Regions from separate parts of the Streptomyces sp. NPDC091377 genome, predicted to be linked through region 3. Evidence: riboswitches for the same ligand, from Rfam matches in the RefSeq annotation. Region 3 holds a riboswitch; each other region holds the start of a gene.
The links. A riboswitch is a leader RNA that binds a small molecule or an ion and turns the genes downstream of it on or off. The one in region 3 is predicted to bind cobalamin.

Region 1 (5,388 bases), on a different contig from region 3:
CGCCAGCAGCCCCCGGGCCCGCAGCAGCCCGGCCGCCGCCACGCCCCACGGCAGCCGCAGCCCCGCCGCGGCCAGCAGATCGGTGCGGGCGAGGATCCGGTCCGCCGGGCCCAGCCGCACCCCGTCCGGGGTGAGCAGCGCGGCGTCGTCCGCCCAGCGCAGGGCGAGGTCGACGTCATGGGTGGCCATCACGACCGTCGTCCCGCCCGCCCGCAGCCCCTCCAGCGTGGCCAGCAGCCGCTCCTGCCCGTCCGGGTCGAGCCCGGCGGTCGGCTCGTCCAGGATCAGCACCCGGGGCCGCATGGCGACCGCCCCCGCGATCGCGGTCCGCTTGCGCTGGCCGTAGGAGAGCAGATGGGTGGGCCGGTCGGCGAGTGCCGTGATGTCCAGCGCGGCCAGCGACCGCGCGACCCGCGCCCGCACCTCGTCGTCCGGCAGCCCCAGGTTCAGCGGCCCGAACGACACGTCCTGCCCGACCGACGCCGCGAACAACTGGTCGTCCGGGTCCTGCACCACCAGTTGGACGGTGGTCCGCAGCCGGGTCAGCCCCTTGCGGTCGTACGACACCGTCCGCCCGTCGGCCACCACCTCACCGGCGCCGGGCCGCAGCCCGCCGCTGAGCAGCCGCATCAGCGTCGTCTTGCCGCTGCCGTTGCGGCCCAGCAGGGCCAGCGCGCGCCCCTCCCGCACGGCGAAGTCCAGCCCGGTGAGGACGTCCGGCCCGTCCTCGTAGGCGAACGACACACCCCGCAGGGCGACCAGAACGGGCTCACTCACGACAGGGGTCCTTCCAGTACGAACGTCAGGGCGGCCAGCGCGACCAGCAGGGCCACGCTCAGTGCCGTGAAGCGGGCGCCGACGCGGGCCTCGGGCACCAGGACCCGCAGCGTGCCGTCGTAGCCGCGCCCGGCGAGTCCGGCCTGGAGCCGGGCCGCCCGGTCGAAGGCCCGGACGAACGCGGTGGCACCCAGCCCGCCCAGCGACCGCCAGCGCGCCGCCCGCCCGGTGTGCCCGAGCCGCGCGCCCTGCGCGTCCCGGATCCGCCGCACGGAGTCCAGCAGCAGAAAACTCATCCGGTACGTCACCAGCGCCACGTCCACGACGGCCGCGGGCACACCCGCCCGGACCAGCCGGGGCAGCAGGTCGGACATCGGTGTGGTGAAGGCGAAGAGCAGCACGCCCAGCGAGGCGGCCGAGGTCCGCAGCAGCAGTTCCCCGGCCCGTACCGCCCCGCCCTCGGCCAGTCCGACGAACCCGTCCGGGCCGCCGACCCGCACCAGCAGCGGTACCGCGCCGGTCGCGCAGAACCCCAGCGGCACCCGCCAGGCCCGCCACAGCGCGCGTCCCGGCACCCCGGCCGGCCCCAGCAGCACCGCCAGCGCGGTCACCAGCACCAGGGCCGCGCCCGGCCACGGCGGCAACGAGATCGCCAGCCCGGTCAGCCCGAGCCCCAGCACCGCCTTGTCGACGGGATGCCGCCGCCGCCAGCGACTGCCGTGCGCCGCCACATCGATCGGCAACACGCGGCGTCAGCCGGGGGGCACGGGAGCGGCGGGACCGTCCGAGGCGCTCGCGCCAGCGTCAGCGCCGGAGCCGGAACTGACGGGGGCGGAGGCGGAGGCGGCCGGGGTGCCGTCCGCGCCGTCGGTGCCGTCCGTGCCGTCCGCGCTGTCTGTGCCGTCCTGCCGCAGGGCCCGTTCCTCCCCCTGACGGCGACCGCGCCGCAGACCGAAGTAGTACGCGAGGACGCCCGCGCCGAGGGCCGCCTGGAGGGCGAAGAGGGCGGACTCGATCTCACCGGACGGCGGCTCGTACAGCGGGGAGAACCAGGGCTCGTAGTCCGGCTCGATCTCGGTGATCGCGGTCTCCGCCTCCGCGTCGGCCCCCGCGAACGGCTCCTCCTTGTGGTCGCCGAGACCGAGCGCGAGCGGCAGTACGGCGAGGGCGGCCACCGCGAGCAGCAGCAGAAGGTTGATCCGGGTGCCGCGCTTCATCGGGTCACCGCCCCGGCGTCCGTGCCCGCGTCGGTACCGGCCTGCGGCTCGGTGTCCGCGCGCTTGCCGGACCGGCCGCCCGTGACCAGCACACCGAGCCGGGTCAGCTCACCTCTGCTGGACTGCACCAGCAGCCGCATGACCAGGACGGTCAGCAGCCCCTCGCTCACCGCGAGCGGGATCTGGGTGACGGCGAAGATCGAGCCGAACTTCCCGAGGGCGCCCAGGAACCCGCTGCCCGGGTCGGGGAAGGCGAGCGCGAGCTGGACGCTGGTGACGCAGTACGTGGAGAGGTCGGCGACGAACGCGGCGCAGAACACGGCGCCCATCAGCGGGACGCCGGAGCGGCGCAGCAGCCGGTAGACGGCGTATCCGGCCCAGGGGCCGACGATCGCCATGGAGAAGACGTTGGCGCCGAGCGTGGTCAGCCCGCCGTGGGCGAGCAGCAGCGCCTGGAAGAGCAGGGTGATGGTGCCGAGCACCGCCATGACCGGCGGCCGGAACAGTATGGCGCCCAGGCCGGTGCCGGTCGGATGGGAGCAACTCCCGGTGACCGACGGCAGCTTCAGCGCGGACAGGACGAAGGTGAAGGCCCCGGACGCGCCGAGGAGCAGGGTGCTCTCGGGATGCTCCCTGACCTCACGGGTGAGTGACCGTACTCCGTGGACGACGAACGGCGCCGACGCGACACCCCAGGCGATCGCGTGCGCCGGGGGCAGGAAACCCTCGGCTATGTGCATGGCTCAGCAGACCCTCTCCAGCACCTCGTGGATGGACGACGCGCCTTGGCCGGTCTCCTGGCTGACGGGTACCACCGCCCGTGCTCCGCCTTCCCGGGTCCGAGGACCCAGTGGCTGCCCGTGCGGGCCGGAGCAGGACTTCCCGATCACAGTGGCGAGGGCCGCACCGGTTCCGCACCGGTTTCCCGTTCACCAAGGCGAGGTGACAGTAATGCCGGGATGGGGCCATGACAAGCACGGACTGGTGTCCGGGGGGTGTCGGGGCGGGGGAGGGGAGGCTCAGTCCGTCGGTTCCCGGGAGGTGGCCGACGGGCTCGGCGTGGGACCGGCGGTGTCGATGCCGAGGTCGGGGCGCGGGGTGAGGGCGAGGACGGGGGCGCCGGGCTGCGGGGGCGGCGGGGTGAGCTGGGCCTTGGGGAGTTTGGGCGAGGTGGCCTGCTGGAAGTTGACCTGTTCATGGTTGACCAGGCCGGTCTTCTCCAGCACGGTGATGTGGTCGAGCACGGTGTCGTTGGCGAGGTCGGCGAGCTGACGGACCAGGGTGTTGCGGGTGTTGGCGCGGACCTTGGCGACCACCGGGAAGATCTGGCCGTGGGTCACCCGCATGATCTGGACGGCCGTGGAGTCGAACGACCTGCCGTTCTCGGCGTCGACGGTGGCCACGAACTGCTGCTGCTGGGGGCTGGCCTGGTTGGGCAGGGTGATGTTCAGCTGCGGCGCGATCCTGCGGCACAGCTCGTCGAGTCCGCCGTGGCCGACGACGAGGTGCTTGCCCGCCTCCTTCATCTCCTCGGTCGTGCCCCGCTCCATCGCCATCAGGCCCAGCGGGTACTCCCAGAGCCCGGCGGCCCGTACCTTCACCACGAAGTCGCGGTCCGCTTCGGTGAGCGGCCCCCACTGGGTGTTGGCGATGATCCGGCTCTGATCACCCGCGGTCTTCTCGACGCCCACCATGGCCGGGTAGGCGAGTGCGGTGAGGGTCAGCCCCATGGCACCGAAGACGAAGACGCTTCCCACGGTGGCGCGGGAGAAGGGCATGCGGCCTCCTGGCACGAAGAACAGGTACAGCGGTGACGACAGGGGATTACGACAGGGGATACGGACGACGGTCGCGGAACCGTCACCGGAAACCGCGATTTTCCGCACAGATGCTGTGCGGTACGTCACAGAAGCGTCGCTTCTGGGTATGAGGTCGGTCGCACACCGTGTCACTGCCGTGTCGGAGTTCGGCCGAACGGGTGACTTCGCGTAAGAATTGGCTGGTGCAGGCGATGAGTGCGAGTCAGATCGGGGGGAGCCGGTGAACCGTCGCGATGTCACCGACGAACAGTGGGAGGGGCTCGCCCAGGTCGTGCCGTTGCGCGGCCATGACGCCTGGCCCTCGGCGGTGGGCCACCGTGCCCTGCCGGAGGCGGAGACCGAGGCCCGCCGCCGCTTCGTGGTCCTGCGGGTCAATGTCTTCGCCGACGCCCGCGAGGTCGCCGAGACCCTGATGGGCGGTATCCCGGTCCTCCTCGATCTCACCGGCGCGGAGGGCGATGTCGCCAAGCGCGTCCTGGACTTCAGCACCGGCGTGGTCTTCGGACTGGGCAGCGGGATGCACCGGGTGGACCGCAATGTCTTCCTGCTGACCCCGCCGGGGACCGAGGTGCAGGGGCTGATGGCGGGCGTGGGCGTACCGGGCACCTGAGCCGGGGACCGGGGCCGGTTTCTGCGGGCCGGGGGCCGGGGGCGGCCACGCGCAGGCCGGGGGACCGGGGGCGGCCTCTGCGGGCTGGGAGGAGGAGGGCGGCTTCTGCGAGCCGGAAGAACGGGGCCGGCCTCTGCGGGCCGGGAGCGGTGCCCGTGCGGGCCGGTGGTCCAGGAGGGCGGTGCCCGCGCGGGTCGGCCCGTCCCCCGATCGTAGGAAGGGCGGTCAGCCGGAACGGTTCGGCGGACGGCCGGGGACCTACGTTCCCCGTATGTGCATGGCCCCCGAAGAGCGTCCCGCGGATCAGCGCCCCCGTCTCACCGAACTACGGCTGTCCGCGTTCGCCGGGCACCGGGGGGCCGGGCTGCCGCTGGGGGCCGTGACGCTGTTCGCCGGGCCCAGCGGCAGCGGCAAGACCACCGCGCTACGGGCGTACGAGGCGCTGGCCCGGCTCGCCGGGGGCGCCGAACTCGGCGATGTGTTCCCGGACCCGGTCGCGTGTGTGCCCGAGCGGGCGCGGCCCGACGCCCAGCACCGCCGGGGGTTCCGGATCGGCTGCACCGCCGACGGACCCGAGGGCCCCGTCCGGCTCGACGTGGCCGTACAGGCGGAGCCGGAACTGCGGGTCGTGGGGGAGCGGCTGACCGGCGCCGGACTGGTGCTGCTGGAGACCGCGTTGCGGGACCCCGGGCGGCCCGCGGTCCAGGCGGCGTGGCACACGGCGGGCTCCGCGCCGGTCACCCGCGCCCCGCTCCCCGACGACCGGCTCGGCACCCCGATGCTGCCGCTGCGCGTGGCGGGCAAGACCGACGGACAGCGTCAGGTGCTCGCCGCCGCCGAGCAGATGGTGCTGGCCCTGCGCTCCGTCGTCCCGGTCGACCCGCTCCCGGGCCGGATGCGCGAGCCGGTACCGGTCGGCTCCGGCCGGCTGGCGGCCGGCTGCGACAACCTGGCCGAGGTGCTG
Region 2 (5,388 bases), on a different contig from region 3:
GCGCGGCAGACGGCGGGCGCGCGGGTCCGGCCCGCCGTCGTGCCGGGTGGCCGGGGCCGGTCCGGTCACCGCGCTCACGGGGTACGGCGACGGCGTCGGGCCATCGCGACCGACGCGCCGGCGATGGTCACGACCAGGGCGGCGCCGGCGAGCACCGGTACGACGGAGCCGGAGTCGTGGGCCGCGTCGGCCGCCGGGGCGGCGTCCACCACCCGGGGTCCGGGGCTGGACGCGGCGACCGCGGACGGGGTGGGTGAGGAGGCGTCGCTCCCGGCGCTCCCGGTCGGGCTCGGGGACGTGGTGGGTGAGGGCGGCGGGCTCTTCCTCGGGCTCTTCTTCGGCTTCTTCTCGGACTTGGTCGGCTTCGGGGCCGGGGTGTCCTTCGGCGGCTCGGTGGTGCGCCGGTCGGGGGCCGGGCCGGTGTCGACGCCGGGCGGCAGCGCGGGGGCCTTGTCGTCGTTGGCGGGCGGTCCGGCGTCGTCCTGGGGGCGGGTGTTCTTGGCGCGGAGTTGGTCGGGGGTGACCGTGGGGCGGCCCTCGGTGCCGCCGATGTCGGTGCCGCCGAAGATCCACAGGTCGACGCTGCCGGGCTTGGGCTTGTAGAGCATGGCGCCGAGTTGGCTGTAGCTCCAGTCGTTCTGGCCGGGGTCGGCGTGCCAGTAGGACCAGTAGGCGGAGGCGGGCGGGGTGAGGACGCAGTCGTCCTGGGCGGCGGTCGGGAACTGTTTGCCGTTCTTGTACCCGCTGTATCCGATGCGGCAGATGAACGCCGGGCCGTCGTGGCCGGTGCCGGTGGTGCGCCAGCCGCCCTGGTTGAGGAGTTCGTAGCCGGTGGTGGGGGTGGTGCCGCAGGAGCGCAGGATCGGGCCGCCCCAGTCGCTGAAGTCGACGGCGAGGACGGCGCCGGAGGTGGTGGTGCACCGGCCCATCGGCTGGGGGTCGGCCGCCGCGGGGGCGGTGGTGGCGGTGAGGGCGGCCGTGGTGAGGGCGAACGCGCCCATGACCCGGGCCGCCAGGGTGATCAGTCGTCTCATCGTCCGCTCCCTGTCCCGGCCCGGCGCCGGGTCACGACCACGACCCGCCAGCCTGCCAGCGTCATCAGTGCGGCGATCGCCGCGAGGGCCATGACCTGCACGCCGGTGGAGGCGAGTGCGCCGCTGCCGCCGTCGGCGCCGAGGCCGCCGTCCGATCCGCCCGCGCCGCCGGAGCCGCCGGAGTCGCCCGGGGTGACGATGTCCGGCGTCCCGCCGCTGTCGCTCGGGCGGGGTGTCGGTTGCGGGGAGGTGCCGTCGAGGCTGCGTTCCAGGTCGGCGAAGGAGATCCCGGTGGAGCCGCCGACGGCCTGGGTGGAGGCGCGCAGATCGGAGCCGCGCTGGCCCTCCTTCGCCACGTTGAAGCCGCCGTCGCCGTTCTGCTGCGCGGCGAGGAACCGGCGGGCGTCGGCGATCTCGTCCCGGTACGTCGCGGTGTCCAGCGACAGGCCCTGGACGGCGAGGGCGGCGGAGTTGACGGAGTTCCCCGCCGCGCCGGGGAAGCCTCCGTCGGCGAGTTGCCGGGTGGCGATCCAGCTGAGCGCCTCGTCCACGGCGGCGTCCTCACCGGCGAGGTCGAGGGCCATCGCGGCCATCGCGGTGGAGTCCACGTCAAAGTCGCCGGTGGGCGGGATCAGGCTCGGCCAGGCGCCGTTGTCGTGCTGGAGGCTCTTCAGGTAGGCGATGGGCTCCTGGGCCGCGTCCTCCTCGCCCGCCCTGAGCTGGGCGATGACGGCGAGGGACTGGGAGAAGACGGACGGGGCGTAGGTGTAGGCGCCCTTGGCCGCGCAGGAGCGGTCCGGTGCGGTGCTGGCGCCGGCGCACACGGCCTTCTCCAGCGCGGCGATCAGGTCGTGGCCCGCGAAGTCGCGCGGGTCGCGGCCGACGGCCTCGGCGAGCAGCGCGGTCTTGCCGAGGGAGCCGCCCGCCGCGTACCTGGTGCCGATGCCGGTCCAGTCGTTGACGGTGCGGTCCTCGCCGTCGGTTCCCTCCTGGTCGAGGAAGTCGACGATGCCGCGCAGCGTGGCGTTGTCCAGGCCGGTCGCGGCGAGCGCGTAGGCGCCGTCGATGGTCAGGCCGAAGTCGGCGCGGGAGGTGCCGGGTCCGGCGGTGTAGTACTGGCCCTGCTTGAGGCGGGCGGGGCCGGTGAGGTAGGCGACGCCCTTGGCCAGGTCCGGCCCTTCGCCCGGGGACGCCGTGGTCGACGGCGTCGGTGTGGGCGGCTCCGTCGGCTCGGGTGCCTTGGCGGTCAGGTCGGCGAGGCTCGTGCCGATTCCGGCGAGCACGGCGAGGGTGGTCGGGTAGACCACGGGGTCGGTGACGCCCTCCTCGAAGGCGAAGCCGCCGGCGTCGGTCTGTTCGCGTGAGAGCCAGCCGACGGCCGCGTCCGCGCGTCGGGTCTCACCGAGTGCGCGCAGCGCCTGGGCGGCGTAGGCGGTGGTGATCACCCCGGCGGTGGGGGAACCAGTGTAGGCGGGGAAGGCGCCGTCCAGGCGCTGGTTCTTCGTCAGGTACCGGCGTGCCTTGGCGACCTCGGCGGTGTGTCCGCCCGCCTTCCGGAGCACGAGGGCGACCAGGCCGGTGGTGCCGGCGTCGCCGTCGCAGTTCTCGCCGGGGCGGATCAGGATGCTGGTGACCCCGCCGTCGCGGCACTGGAGCCGGGCCAGCCGGTCGACCGTCGAGGCGGGTGGGGTCTGCCCGGCGCGCAGCAGGGCGAGCACGGCGAGGGCCTGGCCTTCGGTGTAGCCGGCGTCGCGGAAGTCGCCCCTGGCGGTGCAGCCGGGGGTGGGTCCGTCGCCCGAGTCGGGGCCGGCGGGGCAGACGTGCCGCAGGAGGTCGCCGGTGAGGTCGTGGCCTCCGAAGTCGCCCGGGTCGCGTCCGGTGACGGTGGCGAGGAGGGCGAGCCGGGCCGCCGCGGTGGCGTCGGGGGCCTGGTCGGCGCCTGCGGGGTAGGCGTGGGGGGTGGCGGTCCTGGCGAGGAAGTCGGTGACCTTGCGCAGGGTCGCGCCGGAGCCCTCGGCCGCGGCGAGGGCGTAGGCCGTCTGGACGGTCAGGAAGTGGTTGGGGCCTTCGGCGCCCTCGTCCACGATCCGCTCGCCGTCGGTGAGCCGGCCCTTCAGCCAGGCGGCGGCGCCGGGGGCGTCGATGTCGCCGGGGGCTCCGGTGGGGGTCGGGTCGGGGTCGGGCGTGCTCCCGCCGTCCGGTCGTACGTCGTCGGGGGTGAAGGTGGGGCGGCCGGTGGTGCCGCCGATGTCGGTGCCGCCGAACACCCAGGCGTCGACGTCGCCGTCGGCCGGCTTGCGGTCCATGGCGCCGTACTGGCTGTAGAACCAGGTGTCGTCCTCGGGACCGGCCACCCAGTACGACCAGTAGGCGGTGGCGGGCGGGGTCAGGACGCAGTCCTCGCGGTCCGGGGTCGGGTACGGGGTGCCGGAGGCGCCGTAGCCGATGCGGCAGATGAAGGCGGGGCCGTCGTGCCCGGTGCCCTCGGTGGTGAATCCGCCTTCGTGCAGCAGGTCGTAGCCGGTGGTGGGGGTGGTGTCGCAGCCGCGTTCCACCGTGCCCCCGAAGGGGCCGAAGTCGACGGCGACGACGGCGCCCTTGGTGGCGGTGCAGGTGCCGACGGGGTCGGCCGCCGCCGGGGAGGTGACGGTGAGGAAGGTGACGCAGGCGGCGACGAGCACCAGCAGTGCCGTCGTGGCCGCGGTCCAGGGCGCGGGTCTGCCGCCCGGCCGTCGTTCTCTGCGCTCTGCGGTCCGCACCGCGGCCCCCTCGTCTCACCGGTCCGGCGCGGGACGGGAACGTGGGGAAAGCCTCGCGGCACACGGGGGTCCCGTGCCCGGAGGCTGGTCGCACCACGCCGTAGTCCGCGACGGCGTCTGTCGCTCGTTCACGCTCCAGGCAGTCCGGCTCGCCCGGCGCGCGGCCGGGCCTACGGTTGCGGGTCAGCGCCGGATTTCGACCGGCTTCCCCTGGAACTCCTTGCGTAACAGGCGGATTTGAACACGGCCGGTACCCGCCGTCAAGGCGGCCGGAGGGGGCGCGCGGGGTGACATGGCTCCTATGGCGGCGCAATCCCCGGTCGGGTACCGTCCCGCACTGCCGAGTGGGGGAACCCGGTGGGAATCCGGGGCTGACGCGCAGCGGTGTGGGACGGCTGGAGGCCGGACCGAGCCCGAATGCCCAGGCGGCGCAGTTCTTCTGGCAGCCGGTCCACGCGTTCCGGACGGCGGTCGCGCCCCGCGCTGCTCGCCGGGCCATGGCCGCGTCCCTGATCCCAGGAGCAGCCCATGTCCCGTCCCGTCACCGCCGTACGCCGTTCCCGCCGGGTGGTCGTACGGCGTCTCGTCCTCACCTCGGCCGCCGGGCTCGGCGCCTTCGCGCTCACCGCGCTGCCCGCCTCGGCAACCGCCACGCCGGGGCAGATCGCCACCTCCAAGACCAATGGCGTCGCCTATCTCAAGTCCCTCCAGGCGGCGGACGGTTCGTACGCCGGGCCGGGGCTGTCCAACGAGTGGGCGTTCAGCGCGTTCGCCCCGGCCGGGACCGCCGCCGTGGACGTCGCACCGGGCGGGGACACCACGAAGAACGCCAGAACCGTCTACCGCGCTCTGCTCTCGACGAGCGGCTGGCCCTCCGCCACCCCCGTGGTCACCGACTACGAGCGGGCGACGCTCAACGCCTACGCGGCCGGTATCGACCCGGCCCGGGTCTCGGCGTCCCGGAACCTGATAGCGGACATCTACCGGTACTGGCAGACCGCGGAGCCCGGCTACTTCGGCCCCTCGGCCACCTTCAACGGCACGGTCTTCGCGGCGCTCGCGCTGAACGGGGCGAGGACCCAGTCCGGGCAGGTCCGCGTCCCCCAATCCCTGCGGGACGCGATGGTCACCCGGGTCCGCGCCAACCAGCACAACGACGGCGGCTGGAACTACAGCAAGGCCGAGGGCAACCCGGCCCAGCTCGCCGCCCCCAGCGACATCGACATGACCGGCGCCGCGATGGCCGCGCTGTGTGTGTCCGGCGTCCCGAACACGGACCCGGACATCACGCAGGCCAAGGCGTTCCTCAAGAGCAAGCTCGTCGCGAACAGCGGCGCCTTCAACGCCATGTTCGGGGTCAACACCGACTCCAACGGCTGGGCGGTCTCCGGCCTCAACGCCTGCGGCATCAACCCGCAGACCGGTGACTTCCTCACCGCCCTGGGCAAGACGCCGGTGGACTTCCTCATCGCCCAGCAGTTCAACCCGGGCGGCGGCTTCAAGTACCTGCCCAGTGACACCGCGCCGTCGGCGTACGCCTCCATCGACGGGCTGCGCGCGGTGGCGGGCGGCGGCTTCACCTCCGCCCCGCCGGT
Region 3 (5,388 bases):
CGCGCGGATGGCGCCGGGCCAGCTCCTCGCTCTGCATCCAGTGCGCCGCGCACCGCCGCCCGTCCAGCAGACCGGCCGCGCCCAGCACGAACACCCCGGAGCACACACTCAGCACCCGGCCGCCCCGGTCGGTCGCCCGCACCAGCGCGTCCAGCAGCGCGGGCGGATACTCCCGGGTGGCGTAGTCGCTGCCCGCCGGCACCGCGATCAGATCGGCCTCCTCCAGCCGCTCCAGACCGTACGGCGTGGCCACCGAGAAGCCCGGCACATGGGTGCTCAGGGTCGGGCCCTCGGCGGAGACCACCGCGAAGTCGTACACCGGCAGGCCCTCGTCGCTGCGGTCCAGCCCGAAGACCTCGCAGACGACCCCCAGCTCGAAGGGGTGCACACCGTCGAGCAGCACCACGGCCACGTTCTTCAGCATGCCGCCAGTGTGCCGTGCCCTTGGCAGGAAATCGAGGGTGTACGGCAGTCCTGCCACTGCCGGTAAGGAGTGTCAGCCGCGACAGTAGTGTCATGACCGGTGAACAGGTACAAGGACTCCTCGCGATGGTGGCCGTACTCGGCCTGATGCTCTTCATGACCCTCCCTGCGCTGATCGGCGCGGCGCACGAGCGGCGCATCGACCGTCAGCTCAGGGAGGCGGAGCGGGAACCGCTGACCCGGCAGGCCCGGTCCGGTCAGAAGTCCTCGTCCAGGTCCACGGTGCCCTCCACCGCGACCTGGTACGCCGAGGGACGGCGCTCGAAGAAGTTCGTCAGCTCCTGAACACCCTGCAACTCCATGAAGGAGAAGGGGTTCTCGGAGCCGTACACGGGCGCGAAGCCCAACCGGGTGAGCCGCTGATCGGCCACGCACTCCAGGTACTGCCGCATCGACTCGGTGTTCATCCCGGGCAGGCCGTCACCGCACAGGTCGCGCGCGAACTGCAACTCGGCCTCCACGGCCTCCCGCAGCATGTCGGTGACCTCCTGCCGGAGCCCCTCGTCGAACAGCTCGGGCTCCTCCTTGCGCACGGTGTCCACCACGTCGAACGCGAAGGACATGTGCATCGTCTCGTCGCGGAACACCCAGTTGGTGCCGGTGGCGAGACCGTGCAGCAGACCCCGGCTGCGGAACCAGTAGACGTACGCGAAGGCACCGTAGAAGAACAGGCCCTCGATGCACGCGGCGAAGCAGATCAGATTCAGCACGAAACGGCGCCGGTCGGACTGGCTCTCCAGCCGGTCCAGCTTCTCGACCTCGTTGATCCACTTGAAGCAGAACCCGGCCTTCTCGCGGATCGAGGGGATGTTCTCCACCGCCGCGAACGCCGCCGTCCGGTCCTCCGGATCGGGCAGATAGGTGTCGAGCAGCGTCAGATAGAACTGGACGTGCACGGCCTCCTCGAAGAGCTGCCGACTCAGATACAGCCGGGCCTCCGGGGAGTTGATGTGCTTGTACAGCGTCAGCACCAGGTTGTTCGCCACGATCGAGTCACCCGTGGCGAAGAACGCCACCAGCCGGCCGATCAGATGCTGCTCCTCGGGGGAGAGCTTGGCGAGGTCCGCCACGTCCGAGTGAAGGTCCACCTCCTCCACGGTCCAGGTGTTCTTGATGGCGTCCCGGTAGCGCTCGTAGAAATCGGGGTAGCGCATCGGGCGGAGCGTCAGCTCGAACCCGGGGTCGAGCAGGTTCTGGTGACGGGCGGATGTCGACATCGCTGACATTACTGGCATGCCTCGCAGGACTCGGGGTTCTCAAGGGAGCAGGCGACGGCGTCGGGGTCGGCGACCTGCTGGACGGGGATGGTCTTCGCGGCGGGCGCCTGGCCCTGGGCCGCCCGCGCGATCCTGGTCGCCGGACGCGAACGCAGGTAGTACGTGGTCTTCAGCCCCGACTTCCAGGCGTACGCGTACATCGACGACAGCTTGCCGATGGTCGGCGTCTCCAGGAACAGGTTCAGGGACTGCGCCTGGTCCAGATACGGGGTGCGGGCCGCGGCCATGTCGATCAGACCGCGCTGCGGGATCTCCCACGCCGTGCGGTACAGCCCCCGCACCTCCTGCGGGATCCACCCGAAGCCCTGCACCGAGCCGTTGGCGTCGCGCAGCGCCTCACGGGTCCGGGCGTCCCACACACCGAGGTTCTTCAGATCCTGCACCAGATACGAGTTGACCTGGAGGAACTCCCCGGACAGCGTCTCGCGCTTGAACAGGTTGGACACCTGCGGCTCGATGCACTCGTACACGCCCGCGATGGAGGCGATGGTGGCGGTCGGGGCGATCGCGAGCAGCAGGGAGTTGCGCATCCCGGTGGCGGCGATCCGGGCGCGCAGCGCCGCCCAGCGCTCCGGCCAGACCGGCTCCACCCCGTAGTGGTCGGGGTGCAGCACGCCCTGCGCGGTACGGGTCATCTCCCACGCGGGCAGCGGGCCGTGCCGCTCGGCCAGGTCCGCGGACGCCTCGTAGGCGGCCAGCATGATCCGCTCGGCGATCTTCGTGGACAGGGCCTTCGCCTCGGGCGAGTCGAACGGCAGCCGCAGCTTGAAGAAGACGTCCTGGAGGCCCATCGCGCCCAGGCCCACCGGACGCCAGCGGGAGTTGGAGCGGCCCGCCTGCTCGGTCGGGTAGAAGTTGATGTCCACGACCCGGTCGAGGAAGGTCACGGCCGTACGGACCGTCTCGTCCAGGCGCTCCCAGTCCAGGTCGCCGCCGGCCCGGTCCACGAACGCGCCGAGATTGACCGAGCCCAGGTTGCAGACGGCCGTCTCACCGTCGTCGGTGACCTCCAGGATCTCCGTGCAGAGGTTGGAGGAGTGGATGACCTGGCCGGGCCGCGCGGTCTGGTTGGCCGTGCGGTTGGCGGCGTCCTTGAAGGTCATCCAGCCGTTGCCGGTCTGCGCGAGGGTGCGCATCATCCGGCCGTACAGCTCACGCGCGGGGAGCGTGCGCCGGGCCAGGCCCTTGCGCTCGGCCTCGCGGTAGGCCGCGTCGAACTCCTCGCCCCACAGGTCGACCAGCTCGGGCACGTCCGCCGGGGAGAACAGCGACCACTGCGCGTCCGTGTCGACCCGGCGCATGAACTCGTCCGGCACCCAGTGCGCCAGATTGAGGTTGTGGGTCCGGCGGGCGTCCTCACCGGTGTTGTCCCGCAGCTCCAGGAACTCCTCGATGTCGGAGTGCCAGGTCTCCAGGTAGACCGCCGCCGCGCCCTTGCGCCGGCCGCCCTGGTTCACCGCGGCGACCGAGGCGTCCAGGGTCTTCAGGAACGGCACGATGCCGTTGGAGTGTCCGTTGGTGCCGCGGATCAGCGAGCCGCGCGAACGGATCCGGGAGTACGACAGACCGATGCCGCCGGCGTGCTTGGAGAGCCGGGCGACCTGGTGGTAGCGGTCGTAGATGGAGTCCAGCTCGTCCTTGGGGGAGTCCAGGAGGTAGCAGGAGGACATCTGGGGGTGGCGGGTGCCGGAGTTGAACAGGGTGGGGGAGGACGGCAGATAGTCCAGCCGGCTCATCAGCCCGTAGAGCGCGGCGACCTCGTCCAGCGCGCGGACGCTGTCGTCCTCGGCGAGCCCCGCGGCGACCCGGAGCAGGAAGTGCTGGGGGGTCTCGATCACCTTGCGGGTGATCGGGTGGCGCAGCAGATAGCGGCTGTGCAGGGTGCGCAGCCCGAAGTAGCCGAAGCGGTCGTCGGCGGCCGGGTCGATCAGCGCGTCCAGCCGGGCCGCGTGCAGGGTCACGAAGTCGGCGGTGCGATCGGCGATCAGGCCCTCGCGGTGACCGGTCGCCACCGAGCCGGTGAAGGTGGTGACGCCCTGCGAGGCGGCCTCGGCGGCGATGGAGCGGGTCAGCAGCCGGGCGGCCAGCCGCGAGTAGGCGGGGTCCTCGGAGATCAGCCCTGCGGCGGCCTCGGTCGCCAGCTCCCGCAACTCCGCCTCGTCGGCCCGGGCGGAACGGCCGCGCAACGCGGCGGCGGCCACCCGCCCGGGGTCGGCGTCGGTGAGGTCGGCGGTCAGCTCGGTCAGGGTCCGCAGCAGCGCGGCACCTGGACCGTCGTTCCCCTCGGCGGCCACGGGGGTGGCGGCGGAGGCAACTGCTGAAGCCGGGTCGGCTGGCGCGATCGTCACGTGGGGCTCTCCCTCGCTCGGCACGGGACCTCGCCGAGGGCAGGGGGCAGCTCACGAGCGCACGGGGCGTCGCGTCCACCGGCCCATTCCACGAGGCCCGGACGTCCTGCACCCGGACCGGGTGGTCGGGTGCGCCGTCGGCAGGTCCTCGGACTGACCAGGCGCGTGCCGCGAAACCCCGCGAACACGCACAAGTACACCGTTGCGGGACAGTTCCGGATTCGCACCGGATTCCCCTGCGGCGACAGCGAGCATGAGCATACATCTTGTGCCGCGCTGTCGCGTCACCCCCAGATGTTGTGTCGCGACGGTTTCACAGTGTCAACTCGTAGGTGAGGAGAGTGAGGTCGTCCAGCTCCGGTACGGGATTCCAGTCCCGGTGCGGGCTGCGGATGAACCCGAGCCGTTCGTAGAGCCGGTGGGCGGCGTGCATGGCGCTCTGGGTGGAGAGCACGACCCGCTCGGCCCCGGCCGCGCGCGCCACACAGGCGCGTACGAGAGCCTCCCCCACGCCCTGTCCGCGGGCCTCGGGGGCAACCGCCAGCATCCGTATCTCGGCCTCGTCCGGCCGCGCGATGTCGGCCATGGGGTTGCCCCCCGACGGCACGAAGGTGACGGTCCCGAGGACGGCGACCGGCGGGGCGGCGACCTTGTCCGGCGGGACGGCGGCTGGGTCCGGCGTGGCGGTGACCGTGCCCGGCGAGGTGGCGGCCGTGTCCGGCGTGGCGGTGACCGCGCCCGGCGGGACGGCGGCTGGGTCCGGCGTGGCGGTGACCGTGCCCGGCGGGGTGACGGCTGGGTCCGGCAGGACGGTGACCGTGTCCGGCGGGGTCGCGGCTGGGTCCGGCGTGGTGGCCACCCACACCTCGGCGACCTCCGCCCGGCGCGCGACGTCCCTCAGCACGGGGAGATACGGATCCTCCTCCCCGTAGTCCAGCAGCCCCTCCCGAAGATAGGCGTCGGCCACCAGCTCACCGAGCCGGAGGTACTCGTCGGGGCGGGCGGGTCTGATCGTGAGGTCCATGGGGCGAGTGTGCCGGGCGGTGGCCCCCGGTGCCGCCGGGTTTCCGGCCGAGCGCCCGGGGTCAGCAGCAGCGGAAGCCCTCGCGGGGGTCGGTCTCCTGGCGGTCCGTGCGCATGCGCTCGAAGTCGCGCCGGGACGGCACCTCCGCGTCCGGCCGGCCCTTGCGCAGATGGGCGCAGTAACGGTCGTAGGCCGATTCGTCGGTCAGTTCGCGCAGGTACCAGCGGATCCCGCGCAGCGCCCGTGGGACATCAAG
Region 4 (5,388 bases), on a different contig from region 3:
CGGTACGACGACGAGGTCCGCGTCGGCCAGTTCCTCCGGCCGGTCCACGAACCGCACCACGACCCCGGGTTCGGCGGCCAGCGCGTCCACGTCCGTGAAGTTGGACATCAACGGCAGCGCGCACACCGCGACCCGCAGCACGTCGGGGCCGGCCGGCGGTGCCACCACCGACTCCCGCACGGTCCCGCGCAACGACACCCGCAGCCCGTCCTCCTCGTCGATCCCCAGCCCGTGGCGGTAGGGCAGCACCCCGTAGGAGGGCCGCCCGGTCAGCCCCTTGAGCATGTCGAGGCCGGGCTCCAGCAGGGACACATCGCCGCGGAACTTGTTGACGAGGAACCCGGCCACCAGCGCCTGGTCCTGGGGCGACAGCAGGGCCACCGTCCCGAAGAACGAGGCGAACACCCCGCCCCGGTCGATGTCCCCGACCACCAGCACCGGGATCCGCGCGGTGCGGGCGATCCCCATGTTCACGATGTCGGTCCGCCGCAGATTGATCTCGGCGGGACTCCCGGCCCCCTCGCAGACGACGACGTCGTACGACCGCCGCAGTTCGGCCAGACAGTCCAGCACGGTCCCCAGCAGCCGCTCCTGCCGCCCGCCGTGATAGCCCCGGGCGCTCATCTCGCCCACGGGCCTGCCCATGAGCACGACCTGACTGCTCCGGTCGCCGCCCGGCTTGAGCAGCACCGGGTTCATCAGCGCGGTCGGCTCCACCCGGCAGGCCGCCGCCTGCATGGCCTGGGCCCGCCCGATCTCCGCGCCCTCCCGGGTCACGAAGGAGTTCAGCGACATGTTCTGCGCCTTGAACGGCGCGACCGCGACGCCCTGCCGCGCCAGCCACCGGCAGATCCCGGCGGTGACGACGCTCTTGCCGGCGTCGGAGGTCGTCCCGGCGACCAGCAGCCCGTGCCCGGTCATCCGGCACCCCCCGCCCGCCCCGGGCGGTCGCCACGCCGGGCGGCACGCCGGGCGCCACGGCCGGGCACCGCCCGCGACGCCGCGCGCCCACGCAGCCGCAGCAGCGCCCCACCCGCACTCGCACCGAGCGCCAGCCACTGCACGCGCCGCGACAGCCGCACCGCGCGCTCGACGTCCGCGATCCCCACCGCCCGGCCCTCCCCGTTCAGCACCGGCCGCCGCTCGACCCGTCCCGCATACGACAACGTCCCCCCGAGCCGTACCCCCAACGCCCCCGCGAACGCCGCCTCCACGACCCCCGCGTTGGGGCTCGGATGCCGCGCGGCATCGGCCCGCCAGGCCCGCACCGCCCCCCGGGCACCGGCGGCGTCCCCGCTGCCGGCCACCGCGAGCAGCGCCGTCAGCCGGGCCCCCGGCCACCCCGCCACATCGTCCAGCCGCGCCGCGGCCCACCCGAACCGCCGGTACGTCACCGACCGGTGCCCGACCATCGCGTCCAGCGTGTTCACCGCCCGGAACCCGAGCAGCCCGGGCACTCCTGCCACGGCCCCCCACACCAACGCGCCCACCACGGCGTCCGAGGTGTTCTCGGCGACCGACTCGACCACGGCCCGCGCGATCCCGTCGGCGTCCAGCGCCTGCGGATCCCGCCCGCACAGATGCGGCAGCCGCGCCCGCGCCGCCTCGACGTCCCCGGCTTCGAGGGCCCGCCCGACGGCCCGCGCCTCGCGGCCGAGGGTGGTGCCGCCGACCACCGCCCAGGTCGCGGCGGCGGTCAGGGCCACGGAGGCGGCGCGGGAGGGTCGTACGAGACGCGTGGCGGCGGCGCCCAGGCCGGCGGCGGCGCCCACGCACACAGCGGTGTGCAGCGCGCCCCACCCCCGGTGGTCGCGCCACAGCAGTCGTTCCACGGCGCCGGAAGCCCGTCCGAACGCGGCGACCGGGTGCCCGCGGCGGGGATCGCCGAGGAACAGGTCACCGAGGAGTCCGGCGGCGGCGCCGTACGCGAAGTCGCGCTCGGCACCCATCGGCTCAGCCGGCCGCGGGATCAGTGAACGTCGTGAGGAACGTCGGGGGGCTGAGCCTCGATCGGCAGCCGGGCATGGCGATAGGTCCTCACTCAGGGTGTCCGCGCCCTGGTTCGACGTGACCGGCGGCGAGAGTTCCTGGCTCCCGGGGTTCTCTCCCCGGTGACAGTGGCGGGACCGCGCCGGATTCGCACCGGCTTCCTCTTCTGCCGCCGTAGCTGGCCCCGGAAGTCCACCATGGGGTCCGAACGGCCGTCAACCTGCCGCTGACCTGCGACGGGAGAGTGTGCTGAGCCCCACATCGAGCCCTGCGCCCAGCGGGGACGCGTCCGTCGCACACGCCGAGAGGGCGGATACGGAACCAGCGTTCCGCACCCGCCCCGCATCCCGGTGGGTCCCGGGCCGTTGCCCAGGGGGTTGTCTAAGCGACGATCAGATAGATCCCGTACGCCACCGCCGCCACGCAGGCCGCGAAGCAGGCGTACGCGCCGGTGACCGCGAGGGCCGCGCCGCCGCCCTGCTCCACCGCGCGCTCGTGGCGCGCGAGGCCGGAGATGCCGAGGGTGAACAGGGCCACGAGGGCCACGGTGACCACGAGACTGACGCCGAAGACGGAGCTGAGTGCCGCCCAGTCGATGTCCATGCTGCTGTGTCCTTGGGGATCAGGGGATCAGGGGATCAGGGTGTCGGGGGGATCAAGGGGTCCGGGGGTCCGGGGAGCCGGAGAGCCGGGGGTCCGGGGGTCCGGGCCCGCTCAGACCGTGGCCTTGGGGGCCGTCGGGTCGGCGGGGGTCGCGGGGTCGCCCGGGCCGGTGCCCTGGGCCGGGACGGCCGCGGCGGCGGCCTCGGCCGCCTCGGTGGGCGGCGGGCTGACGGCGGCGACGGCCGCGGTCACCACGCCGGGACCCTCGGCGGACTCGTCGGCCGTGCGCTCGACGGTCCTGGTGCCGGTCTCGTCGGTGTCGTTGACGTTGGTGTGGTCGACGACCTCGCGGCGGGACAGCTTCCAGATCCAGGCGCTGGAGCCGACCAGGAAGACGGCGACGGCGGCGGTTCCCCAGGAGCCGAAGCCGCAGATCCACTCGGCGATCGCGCCGACCAGCGCGGCGGCGGGCAGGGTCAGCCCCCAGGCGACGAACATCCGGGTGGCCGTGGACCAGCGGACCACACCGCCCTTGCGGCCGAGGCCCGCGCCCATGACGGCGCCGGAGACGGAGTGGGTGGTGGAGAGCGAGAAGCCGAGGTGCGAGGAGGCCAGGATGACCGTCGCGGCGCTGGTCTGGGCGGCGAAGCCCTGCTGCGGCTGGAGGTCGGTCAGGCCCTTGCCCATGGTGCGGATGATGCGCCAGCCGCCGAGGTAGGTGCCCAGGGCGATGGCCACACCCGCGGAGACGATGACCCACATGGGCGGGTCGGAGTCGGGGGCGAGGGCGCCGCCGGCGACCAGGGCGAGGGTGATGATGCCCATCGTCTTCTGGGCGTCGTTGGTGCCGTGCGCCAGCGAGACCAGGCCCGCGGAGGCGATCTGGCCGGCCCGGTAGCCCTTGGCGGACGACGTGCTGCCGTCGGACTTCTTCCCGAGTTTGTACGTGAGGCGGGCGGCCAGCATCGCGGCGATCCCGGCCACCAGCGGGGCGGCGATCGCGGGGATCAGCACCTTGGTGATCAGCGCGTCACCGTGCACGGCACCCATGCCGGCGGAGGCGATGGTCGCACCGATCAGACCGCCCATCAGGGCGTGCGAGGAGGAGGACGGCAGGCCCACGAGCCAGGTCAGCAGATTCCACAGAATCGCTCCGACCAGGGCGGCGAAGATGACTTCGGGCCGGATGCCGGACTCGTCGACGAGTCCCTTGGAGATCGTGTTGGCGACCTCCACGGAGAGGAAGGCACCCACAAGGTTGAGCACGGCGGACATGGCCACCGCGACCTTGGGTCTCATGGCACCGGTCGAGATGGTGGTGGCCATCGCGTTGGCGGTGTCGTGGAAACCGTTCGTGAAATCGAACGCGAGAGCGGTGATCACCACGATCGCGAGGATCAGCGAGAAGCTTTCCATTTACCCAGGCATTCGTTCGAGGTCATCGGCCGGATGAACGTAGGTAACCCAGGTGAACGAAGGGTGAACTGAAGGGGGCTTCGGGATGTATGTGACAGGGGGCCGGCATTCCGCTCAGCGTCGGGGGCCCGCAGCGAACGCCTTCAGGCGGTCCATCGACCCGTTGAAGAGATTCTGGTCACCCGGCAGCCGACCGCGGTCCGCGTACTGCCAGATCGTCCAGTACGACCACCCCGCCGGCAGCGTCCCCGCGCTCGCGGAGCCGTACCGGGCCACCCACAGCGGATGATCCGCGGCGAAGGCGGTGCTGCCGCCGGTGCAGGTGTTCCACCAGTGGGCGGTGGTGTAGATCACCGGGCGGCGGCCGGTGAGCCGCGCGACCTCGTCGCTGAACGACCGGATCCAGCCGGTCGTCCGGGCCGGGCTCAGCCCGTAGCACGGGCGCTTCCTGTCGTACGGGTTGTGCTCGATGTCGAGCGCGGGCGGCAGCGTCCGGCCGTCCGCCCGCCAGCCGCCGCCGTTGCGCACGAAGTGCGCCGCCTGCTCCCTGCCCGGGGACCGGTCCGGCCGGGCGAAGTGGTAGGCGCCCCGGATCAGTCCGGCCTCGCGCGCGCCGCGGTACTGCCGGCCGAAGTGGGGGTTGCGGTAGCCCGTGGCCTCGGTCGCCTTCACATAGACGAACCGGGCCCCCTTCGCCCGTGAGGCCCGCCAGTCCACGTCCTTCTGGTACGACGAGACATCGTGCCCCTGCGGCCCCCTCGCACCGGCGCCGCCACCGGCCGCCCGGGCCGGTGCCTCCAGCAACCCGACCGCACCGAGCGTGAGGGCCATCACGGACAGGGCGAGCCTCGAAGGACGGCGGCGGGCCGGGACGGTGGCGGGGCCAGGGGAGTGGATCATCGGTCCTCCGGACGGGGTGGTGGCAGGCGGGGCGCGAGGGCGTCGCCCCCGGCCCGGAACGAAGATCACCCATAACCGGTTGGTTCCCGGCCCAATCCCCTCACGCGCCACAGTGGTCACTTTCCGTGACGGCGAGACGGGCTATCGGCCCCGTGTTCCCCCGCGCCCGCGGATGGCAGGATCACGACATGGCTGATGAGCGGAAGGACCCTCAGGGAACGGAAGGGACGGACGGGGGGAAGGGGGCGAAAGGGGCGAACGAGGTGGACCGGGCGGACGGGGCGGACGGGGAAGACAGGACCCCGCGAGGTCCGCGTGCGGCGCGCCCGGCGCGGGAGGCGCGGGAGGCGCTGGCCTGGGAGGAACTGGTCGCCACCGCGCGCCGGACCGTGACCGAGGGCCTGGTGGTCGGCACCTCGGGCAATGTCTCCGTCCGGGTCGGTGACACCGTCCTGGTCACCCCGTCGGGCGTGCCCTACG

Region 1: it holds a riboswitch for cobalamin, as region 3 does, so the genes downstream of both, ACIQNG_RS10775 (energy-coupling factor ABC transporter permease) here and ACIQNG_RS03900 (ribonucleoside-diphosphate reductase subunit alpha) in region 3, are expected to answer to the same signal.
Region 2: it holds a riboswitch for cobalamin, as region 3 does, so the genes downstream of both, ACIQNG_RS13375 (prenyltransferase/squalene oxidase repeat-containing protein) here and ACIQNG_RS03900 (ribonucleoside-diphosphate reductase subunit alpha) in region 3, are expected to answer to the same signal.
Region 4: it holds a riboswitch for cobalamin, as region 3 does, so the genes downstream of both, ACIQNG_RS34900 (cobalamin biosynthesis protein) here and ACIQNG_RS03900 (ribonucleoside-diphosphate reductase subunit alpha) in region 3, are expected to answer to the same signal.

What each region holds. Positions count from the first base shown of each region.
Region 1 covers NZ_JBIVUE010000004.1:82,614-88,001, forward strand. The annotation lists gene ACIQNG_RS10760 (energy-coupling factor ABC transporter ATP-binding protein) at 1-777, opposite strand, end outside; gene cbiQ (cobalt ECF transporter T component CbiQ) at 774-1,523, opposite strand; gene ACIQNG_RS10770 (energy-coupling factor ABC transporter substrate-binding protein) at 1,530-1,994, opposite strand; gene ACIQNG_RS10775 (energy-coupling factor ABC transporter permease) at 1,991-2,734, opposite strand; cobalamin riboswitch at 2,764-2,946, opposite strand; gene ACIQNG_RS10780 (DUF4142 domain-containing protein) at 3,014-3,772, opposite strand; gene ACIQNG_RS10785 (cell division protein SepF) at 4,035-4,424, shown strand; gene ACIQNG_RS10790 (ATP-binding protein) at 4,702-5,388, shown strand, end outside.
Region 2 covers NZ_JBIVUE010000005.1:197,562-202,949, forward strand. The annotation lists gene ACIQNG_RS13365 (energy-coupling factor transporter transmembrane component T) at 1-69, opposite strand, end outside; gene ACIQNG_RS13370 (hypothetical protein) at 75-1,034, opposite strand; gene ACIQNG_RS13375 (prenyltransferase/squalene oxidase repeat-containing protein) at 1,031-3,793, opposite strand; cobalamin riboswitch at 3,913-4,049, opposite strand; cobalamin riboswitch at 4,141-4,216, shown strand; gene ACIQNG_RS13380 (prenyltransferase/squalene oxidase repeat-containing protein) at 4,322-5,388, shown strand, end outside.
Region 3 covers NZ_JBIVUE010000001.1:881,963-887,350, forward strand. The annotation lists gene ACIQNG_RS03885 (helix-turn-helix domain-containing protein) at 1-424, opposite strand, end outside; gene ACIQNG_RS03890 (hypothetical protein) at 517-768, shown strand; gene ACIQNG_RS03895 (ribonucleotide-diphosphate reductase subunit beta) at 681-1,700, opposite strand; gene ACIQNG_RS03900 (ribonucleoside-diphosphate reductase subunit alpha) at 1,709-4,108, opposite strand; cobalamin riboswitch at 4,230-4,376, opposite strand; partial or broken gene ACIQNG_RS03905 (GNAT family N-acetyltransferase) at 4,422-4,739, opposite strand; gene ACIQNG_RS03910 (YbdD/YjiX family protein) at 5,194-5,388, opposite strand, start outside; gene ACIQNG_RS03915 (carbon starvation CstA family protein) at 5,384-5,388, opposite strand, start outside.
Region 4 covers NZ_JBIVUE010000025.1:42,770-48,157, forward strand. The annotation lists gene ACIQNG_RS34895 (cobyric acid synthase) at 1-921, opposite strand, end outside; gene ACIQNG_RS34900 (cobalamin biosynthesis protein) at 918-1,949, opposite strand; cobalamin riboswitch at 2,062-2,193, opposite strand; gene ACIQNG_RS34905 (hypothetical protein) at 2,371-2,592, opposite strand; gene ACIQNG_RS34910 (anion permease) at 2,704-4,008, opposite strand; gene ACIQNG_RS34915 (lysozyme) at 4,123-4,908, opposite strand; gene ACIQNG_RS34920 (class II aldolase/adducin family protein) at 5,097-5,388, shown strand, end outside.